Regions from separate parts of the Streptomyces sp. NPDC005423 genome, predicted to be linked through region 1. Evidence: riboswitches for the same ligand, from Rfam matches in the RefSeq annotation. Region 1 holds a riboswitch; the other holds the start of a gene.

Region 1 (4,205 bases):
GGCCATGACCCGGAGGTGCTCCAGTTCCTCGGCGGCCTCCATGCCCTTGTCGCGCAGCTGCACGACGTCCACGCCGCCGGCCAGGACCGCGTCCAGGAACTCGGGGAGGTCGCCCTGGCGTCTGCGGGCGTCCGTGCAGAGATAGACCCGGGCGTCGGCGAGCGCCGCACGCGCGGCGTCGGCAGCGTCGGCGGTGTCGGGCATACGTGCATCCCCCTGTGGTCGTGGTGCCTGGCGCGATGGTGCCGTTGCGCCTGGTGCGAGGCGCCGTGGTGCTCGGTACGTGGCGCCGTGGTGCTCGGTACCTGGTGTCCGGTGCCGTGCGGAGGGGTGCGGGCCGCGACCGAGCGTCGCCGCGGCCCGCCGCCCCGGGGAGGGTTCGGATCAGACGGCGAGCGCCTGGGCGCGGCGCTTCACCTCCGTGCCGCGATTCTCGCTCAGCGCCTGCGCGGGGGTGCCGGGCAGGCTCGGGTCGGGGGTGAAGAGCCACTCAAGCATCTCTTCGTCGGAGAAGCCGTCGTCCCTGAGCAGCGTCAAGGTGCCGGTCAGGCCCTTGACGACCTTCTGCTCGGCCCCGTCGATGAAGTCGGCGGGAACGTGCAGCGCGCGGTTCTCACCACGGCGTACGGCGATGAGCTGGCCCTCCTTGACCAGCTGCCGCACCCGTGTCACCTCGACATCGAGCATCTCCGCGATGTCGGGGAGGGTGAGCCAGGCAGGGACGAGAGCATCGATCTTTGCGTCAATCTCGGTCACGTAAACAGCGTGCCATCCCGGACTGACAGTCGGAAGCCGGGCCGGTCCGACCCGGGGGGACAAACCCTCGCGAACTACCGCACGGCGGCCTTCATCGGGCGCGCGGGATCGGCCAGCAGCGCGGCGTCCACCGCGGTGCCCGCCTCGATGAGCCGACGGCCCTGCGCCAGGTCGCGGGGGCGTCCCACCGCGAGCAGGGCGACCAGCCGCTCCCCGCGCAGCCAGCACACCGACCAGGCCGGGTCGGACGGGTCGCCGCGCCACAGGGTCGTGTCGGCGGAGGCGTGGTGGCCGGCGTACTGGACGAAGCGGCCGAACTGCTCGGACCAGAAGTACGGCACCGGGTCGTACACCGCCGGCTCCTCGCCGACGATGTTCGCGGCGACCGTGCGGGGCCCCTGAAGGGCGTTGTCCCAGTGGTGGACGAGCAGGCGCTCGGCGTACCGGCCGGAAGGGAAGGAGACGCAGTCGCCGACCGCGTACACGTCCGGCACCGAGGTGCGCAGCCGTTCGTCGGCGAGGACCTCCCGGTGGGCGCCGAGGGCGATACCGGAGCCGGTCAGCCAGCCCGTGGCGGGCCGCGCCCCGATGCCTACCACGACGGCGTCGGCGGGCACCCGGGAGCCGTCGTCGAGGACGACGGAGCCGGGCTCGACGCGCCGCACGCGCGCGTGCGTGCGCAGCGAGGCGCCGGCGTCCGCGTACCAGGCGGCCATCGGCGCGGCCACCTCGGCGGGCAGCGCGCCCGCGAGCGGCCGGTCGGCGGCCTCCACGACGGTCACCGCGCAGCCCGCCTCGCGCGCGGCCGTGGCGAACTCGGCGCCGATCCAGCCCGCGCCGACGACCACGATGTCGTGCCGGCCGGCGAGCACGGGCCGCAGCCGCTCGGCGTCGTCCAGGGTGCGCAGCAGATGCACCCCGGGGATGCCGTCGGCGCCCGGCAGCCGGATCGGCTCGGCCCCCGTCGCGAGGACCAGCACGTCGTAGGGGACGGCCCCCCGCGGGGTGTCGAGTTCGTGGTCGGCGGTGCGGACGCCCGTCACCTCGCGGCCCAGCCGGAGTCCGATGCCGAGCGCCTCGAAGTCGACGTCGAAGGCGGAGCCCTCGGCCTTCCCGAGGAGTACGGCCTTGGAGAGCGGGGGGCGGTCGTAGGGCTGGTGGGGTTCCGCGCCGATCAGGGTGACGGTGCCGGTGAAGCCCTGGTCGCGCAGGGCGACGGCGGTCTGCACCCCGGCCATGCCCGCGCCGACGACGACCACGCGCCGTCCTGGTGACGTGCCCTGTTCCCGTGTCTGCTCGCTCACCCGGTCACCATAGCCACCTGATGATCCGTCAGTCAGCGGGCGTGTCAGGTGACCTGTTCCACAACGCTGGTCCCGCTGCCCGGCTGCGACTCCCACTCCCAGCGCTCCTCCAGGCGCACCCGGCCGTCGGCGAGCACGGCCACCCGGGAGACGCAGTGCCCGGAGGAGGTGCTCCCGTCCCGCTTCAGCTGTACGTACCGGAAGTCGAGCCGGTCGCCGTCCCGGGTGCCGACCAGATGGCCGCGCTCCACGTCACCGCCCGCGTACTCGGCCCAGATGACGCCGTCCTTCTCGTGGTAGGCGAACCGGGTGCGCGTGCCGACCTGTCCGGGCGCCTGGTCGGCGACCGGGGCGAGGACGAGTCCGTCGAGGGACGGGAGGGAAGACGGGAGAGGAGTCGTAAGGGAAGGGCGCATCGGCCGGAACTCCTGCACCGGGAGCCGGGGCTCCCTTACTGAGAGACGTGACAGCGGATTAGGCTGGCCACCGTAAAGCACTCGCGGGAGCCCGGACGCACCGGGCTGAGAGGGAGGCTGGCGGCCTCCGACCGTACGAACCTGATCCGGGTCATGCCGGCGAAGGGAGGGGCTGGACGCCCATGTCGCCCACACGCACCTCAGACGTCCTCGTGGTCGGGGGCGGGATCATCGGCCTGGTGACGGCCTGGCGGGCCGCGCAACGCGGGCTGGCGACCGCCGTCGTGGACCCCGAGCCGGGCGGCGGGGCCGCCCAGGTCGCCGCCGGGATGCTGGCCCCGGTCACCGAACTGCACCACGGGGAGCAGACCCTGCTGGCGCTGAACCTGGAGTCGGCGCGCCGCTACCCGTCCTTCGTCGCCGAGCTGGCCGAGCTCACCGGCCTCGACCTCGGCTACCGCGCGTGCGGCACGCTGGCCGTCGCGCTCGACGCCGACGACCGCGCCGAACTGCGGGAGCTGCACGCCCTGCAACGGCGTTCGGGCCTGGACTCCGAGTGGCTCACCGGGCGCGACTGCCGGCGTCTGGAGCCGATGCTCGCGCCGGGCGTGCGCGGGGGGCTCAGGGTCGACGGCGACCACCAGGTCGACCCGCGGCGGCTGGCGGCGGCGCTGGTGGCCGCCTGCGAGCACGCCGGGGTCGTCCTCCACCGGGCGTGGGCGGAGCGGCTCACGGTGGGACGGGACCGCGCCACGGGCGTCGTCACCGGTGCGGGCACCGCGCTCACCGCGGACCATGTGGTGCTCGCCGGCGGCAGTCTCAGCGGCCGGCTCAAGGGCGTCCCCGCCGAGGTGCTGCCGCCCGTACGGCCGGTGAAGGGGCAGGTGCTGCGGCTGACGGTGCCCGCGCGGTACGCGCCGTTCCTGAGCCGCACCGTGCGGGCCGTGGTCCGCGGCGGCCAGGTCTATCTGGTGCCGCGCGAGAACGGCGAGCTGGTCGTCGGGGCCACCAGCGAGGAGCTGGGGTGGGACACCACGGTCACCGCCGGGGGCGTCTACGAGCTGCTGCGCGACGCGCACGAGCTGGTCCCCGGGATCACCGAACTGCCGCTCACCGAGACCCGGGCGGGACTGCGCCCCGGCTCCCCCGACAACGCGCCGCTGCTCGGCCCCACCGAACTGCCGGGACTCCTGCTGGCCACCGGGCACCACCGCAACGGTGTGCTGCTCACACCGGTCACCGGGGACGCCCTCGCCCACGCGCTCACCACCGGTGAACTCCCGGACGGGGCCCGCCCGTTCACCCCGAAGCGTTTCTCTCTCCTGGAGCAGCCCGCATGAACATCTCCGTCAACGGGGAGCCCCGGGAGATCGCTTCCGGCACGCCCCTCGACACCCTGGTGCGGTCGCTCGCCCCGGCCCCCTCCGGAGTGGCCGCCGCCCTCAACGAGACCGTCGTCCCGCGCGCGCAGTGGCCCTCCACGTCGCTTGCCGAGGGGGACCGCGTCGAGGTCCTCACCGCCGTCCAGGGAGGCTGACCCATGGCCGACGACCCCTTCGTCCTCGCCGGTACGACCCTCACGTCCCGGCTGATCATGGGCACCGGCGGGGCACCCAGCCTCGACGTCCTGGAGCGCGCCCTGGTGGCCTCCGGGACCGAGCTGACCACGGTGGCGATGCGCCGCGTGGACGCCTCGGTGCACGGCTCGGTGCTCTCCGTCCTGGACCGG
Region 2 (4,205 bases), on a different contig from region 1:
GGCGCCGTCCGCCCCTTCCTCCGTCGACGAGACCGGCTCCGGGGAACCGGTCATCGGCGCGATGGGGCTCGCCACCACCCTGGGGGAGGCGGGCGAGGGTGCGGGCGCCGTCGCGGTCGCCGCCGTCCTCACCCCCGTCCTCGCCGGTACGGCCGCGGCGATCTTCCTCCTCGTCGGCTACACCCTCAAGATGCTCGACCCCGAGCCGGCGTTCGCCAAGACCATGCTCACCGCCGGCTGGGTGTTCGGCGCGATGGCCGCCGCCGCGATCCTCGTCGCCGCCGTCGGACTCCTCCTCACCGCCCTGCGCAACAGGCCCTCGCTGGAGAGCGGGCCCTACGGCGAGCCGGACGGTGAGGTGGCACTGGCCAGGGATGCCTGGCACGAAGCCCTGTTGGAGCGCGGGATGCTGCCGTTTCTACAGGAGGCGCTCTCCGCCCCGGGTACGGCGGCGCTGCGCCGCACACCTTCGCCGGCCCCCAGCCGTATCCCGCACCTGGGTTACGGCCGCCCCGGCTTCAGCAGCCCCGACGAGGGCTCCGCCCCGGGCCATCGCCCGAGTTTCTCCAGCCCGGACTTCTCCAGCCCGGACTTCGGGGGGCCGGAACACCAGCCGGAGTAACCCCTCGGCTTGCGCCCCCGCCTTCGGGGAGCGCAAGCCGAAGACCCGGCCTCCGTACCGGCTCGCTGAGCGGCGCTAGGCCCGACGGTCAGTCGACCACCGGCAGATACACCTTGCTCCCGCCGGCCGCGAACTCCTTCGACTTCTGGAGCATGCCCGCGGCGATCTCCTCGGGTGACGCCCCCGCCTCCGCCGTGCCGCCGAACTGCTCCGTGATGCTCTGGCTGATCCTCATGGAGCAGAACTTCGGCCCGCACATCGAGCAGAAGTGGGCCGTCTTGGCGGGCTCGGCCGGCAGCGTCTCGTCGTGGAACGCCCGTGCCGTGTCCGGATCGAGGGCCAGGTTGAACTGGTCCTCCCAGCGGAACTCGAAGCGGGCGTCGGACAGCGCGTCGTCCCAGTCCTGCGCACCGGGATGCCCTTTGGCGAGGTCGGCCGCATGGGCGGCGATCTTGTAGGTGATGACGCCGGTCTTGACGTCGTCGCGATCAGGCAGGCCCAGGTGCTCCTTGGGCGTCACATAGCAGAGCATGGCCGTGCCCCACCAGGCGATCATGGCGGCACCTATGCCGGAGGTGATGTGGTCGTACGCCGGCGCAACGTCCGTGGTCAGCGGGCCGAGCGTATAGAACGGAGCTTCATCACAGATCTCCTGCTGGAGGTCGATGTTCTCCTTGATCTTGTGCATCGGGACGTGGCCCGGGCCCTCGATCATGGTCTGTACGTTGAAACGCTTCGCGACCGTGTTGAGTTCCCCGAGCGTCCTCAACTCCGCGAACTGGGCAGCGTCGTTGGCGTCCGCGATCGAGCCGGGCCGCAGACCGTCGCCGAGCGAGTACGTGACGTCGTAGGCGGCGAGGATCTCGCAGAGTTCCTCGAAGTTCTCGTAGAGGAACGACTCCTTGTGGTGGGCCAGGCACCAGGCCGCCATGATCGATCCGCCCCGCGAGACGATGCCCGTCTTGCGGTTCGCCGTCAGCGGCACGTACGGCAGCCGCACGCCCGCGTGGACGGTCATGTAGTCGACGCCCTGTTCGGCCTGCTCGACGACCGTGTCCTTGTAGATCTCCCAGGTCAGTTCCTCGGCCCTGCCGTCGACCTTTTCCAGGGCCTGGTAGAGCGGCACCGTGCCGATGGGGACGGGGGAGTTGCGCAGCACCCACTCGCGGGTGGTGTGGATGTTGCGGCCCGTAGACAGGTCCATGACCGTGTCGGCGCCCCAGCGGGTGGCCCACGTCATCTTCTCCACCTCCTCCTCGATGGATGAAGTGACCGCCGAATTGCCGATGTTGGCGTTGACCTTCACCAGGAACCGCTTGCCGATGATCATCGGCTCGCTCTCCGGATGGTTCACGTTGGCCGGCAGCACCGCCCGTCCGGCCGCGATCTCCGCCCGGACCACCTTGGCCGGAACGTTCTCCCGTAGGGCCACGAAGTCCATCTCGGCCGTGATCTCGCCCCGCCGTGCGTAGGCGAGTTGGGTGACCGCCGTCCCGTCACGACCCCGGCGCGGCTGCCTCGGCCGTCCGGGGAACACCGCGTCGAGGTTGCGCAGACCGCCGCGTGGCGAGGTGTGCTTGATGCCGTCGTCCTCGGGCCGGACCGGCCGTCCCGCGTACTCCTCGGTGTCGCCGCGAGCGATGATCCAGTTCTCCCGCAGCGGTACCAGCCCTCGGCGGACGTCGGTGTCGACGAGCGGATCGGTGTACGGGCCGGAGGTGTCGTACAGCGTGACGGATTTCCCGTTGGTGAGATGGACCTGACGGACCGGCACCCGCAGATCGGGGCGCGCACCCCCGAGGTACGCCTTGTGCCAGCCGATGGGCCTCCCGGCCTCCCTGGCAGACGAGCCGGTCGGCGAGCCGTCCGTCGCGTGCTGCGTGACGGCAGGCGTGCGTGCGTCCTTGTGGGTCATGAGACCTACTCCCTACGCCGGCATTACCCGGTAACAGGTTCAGCGGTCGACGCAGCGATTTCGGTCCGCCGGTGTTTCCTGTGAAACATCACTCGATACAGCTGACGTTTCACGTGAAACATCGCAGACACGGAGGTCAGCGCCCTCTCAGCCCGGTGCTCCGAGCTCCCGCGTGTGCAAAGGTGGCTCCACGCTAGCGTCATGTGTGGCGCGGTGAACAGTGCGCCTCCGCCGTTCTTGCGATGATCGGGCGGTGACCGCGACCCAGCAGCCCCCGTACCCGTCACCCGGGCCACCTCATGCACACGGCGCCGGAGAGGGCGAAGGCCATGGACAGGCTGAGCATCGCGAAGCCGTCGCCGGAGGTGGGCACGACTCGGGCGGCAGACGCGGTTCCGGGAGCGGTGGCGGTCACGGCCATTCCCACAGTCATGGGCCGGCCGCTCCCGTCTCGCGCCAACTGCGCAAGGTCATCGCCGCGATCCTGATCCCCTTCGCCGCGGCGGTCGTCGTCGGGCTTGTAGTGCTGTGGCCGGGCGGTGCCCCGCCGCACCAGCGCACCGGGGTCGGCTTCGACCGACAGACGCACCAGGCGACGGTCAGCAAGGTCGTGAGGGTGAGCTGCAAGTCGGTGAACGCGTCGGGGAGTTCGTCGACCGACGACTCCTCCACCGCCGACGGTTCGTCGGGCGAGGAGGGGGGCGGCACCTGCAAGAAGGCGACCGTCCGGGTGGACACCGGCAAGGACAAGGGCCGTACGTTCACGGAGATCGTGCAGCCGGACCAGTCACGGCAGTTGCACCAGGGCGAAAAGGTCGTGGTCGCCTATGAGCCCACCGCGCCCAAAAACCTGCAGTACTCGGTCAGTGATGTGAACCGTCAGTTCCCGATGGCGCTGCTCGCCGGGATCTTCGCGCTGGCCGTCGTGGTGGTGGGCCGACTGCGGGGCGTCATGGCGCTGGTCGCGCTGGCCGTCAGCTTCATGGTGCTGACGTTCTTCATCCTGCCCGCGATCCTGCACGGCTCGAATCCGCTGATCGTGGCGGTGGTGGGCGCGAGCGCGATCATGCTCATCGCCCTCTACATGTGTCACGGCCTGTCGGCCCGTACGTCGGTGGCGGTGCTCGGCACACTCATGTCGCTGATCCTGATCGGCGTTCTGGGCTCGCTGTTCATCGGCTGGGCGGCACTCACGGGCAACACGGACGACAACACCGGCCTGATCCATGGCCTCTATCCGTCGATCGACATGAGTGGTCTGCTGCTCGCCGGCGTCATCATCGGTTCGCTCGGTGTGCTGGACGACGTGACGGTGACGCAGACGTCGGCGGTCTGGGAACTGCACGACGCCAATCCGTCGATGGGCTGGCGCGGGCTGTACCGGGCGGGCATCCGGATCGGCCGCGACCACATCGCCTCCGTCGTCAACACGCTCGTCCTCGCGTACGCGGGCGCGGCGCTGCCGTTGCTGCTGCTGTTCTCCATCGCGCAGAGCAGCGTGGGGACGGTCGCCAACAGCGAACTGGTCGCCGAGGAGGTCGTACGCACGCTGGTGGGGTCGATCGGTCTGGTCGCGTCGGTACCGGTCACCACACTGTTGGCCGCCCTGGTCGTCTCGGCGGACCGGCCGGCCCCGGGGACGGCCCCGGCAGCGGTGGCGGGATCGGG

Evidence for each region. Region 1 has a riboswitch for thiamine pyrophosphate ahead of thiO (glycine oxidase ThiO). Riboswitches for the same ligand answer to the same signal wherever they lie in the genome.
Region 2: another riboswitch for thiamine pyrophosphate. It lies ahead of thiC (phosphomethylpyrimidine synthase ThiC); the one in region 1 lies ahead of thiO (glycine oxidase ThiO).

Annotation. Positions count from the first base shown of each region.
Region 1 covers NZ_JBEXET010000014.1:44,393-48,597, reverse strand. The annotation lists gene thiE (thiamine phosphate synthase) at 1-204, opposite strand, end outside; gene ABZT12_RS17215 (Rv2175c family DNA-binding protein) at 385-756, opposite strand; gene ABZT12_RS17210 (FAD-dependent oxidoreductase) at 831-2,060, opposite strand; gene ABZT12_RS17205 (hypothetical protein) at 2,105-2,476, opposite strand; TPP riboswitch at 2,550-2,661, shown strand; gene thiO (glycine oxidase ThiO) at 2,659-3,816, shown strand; gene thiS (sulfur carrier protein ThiS) at 3,813-4,013, shown strand; gene ABZT12_RS17190 (thiazole synthase) at 4,017-4,205, shown strand, end outside.
Region 2 covers NZ_JBEXET010000001.1:650,773-654,977, reverse strand. The annotation lists gene ABZT12_RS03080 (hypothetical protein) at 1-622, shown strand, start outside; gene thiC (phosphomethylpyrimidine synthase ThiC) at 711-2,537, opposite strand; TPP riboswitch at 2,530-2,719, opposite strand; gene ABZT12_RS03070 (YibE/F family protein) at 2,791-4,205, shown strand, end outside.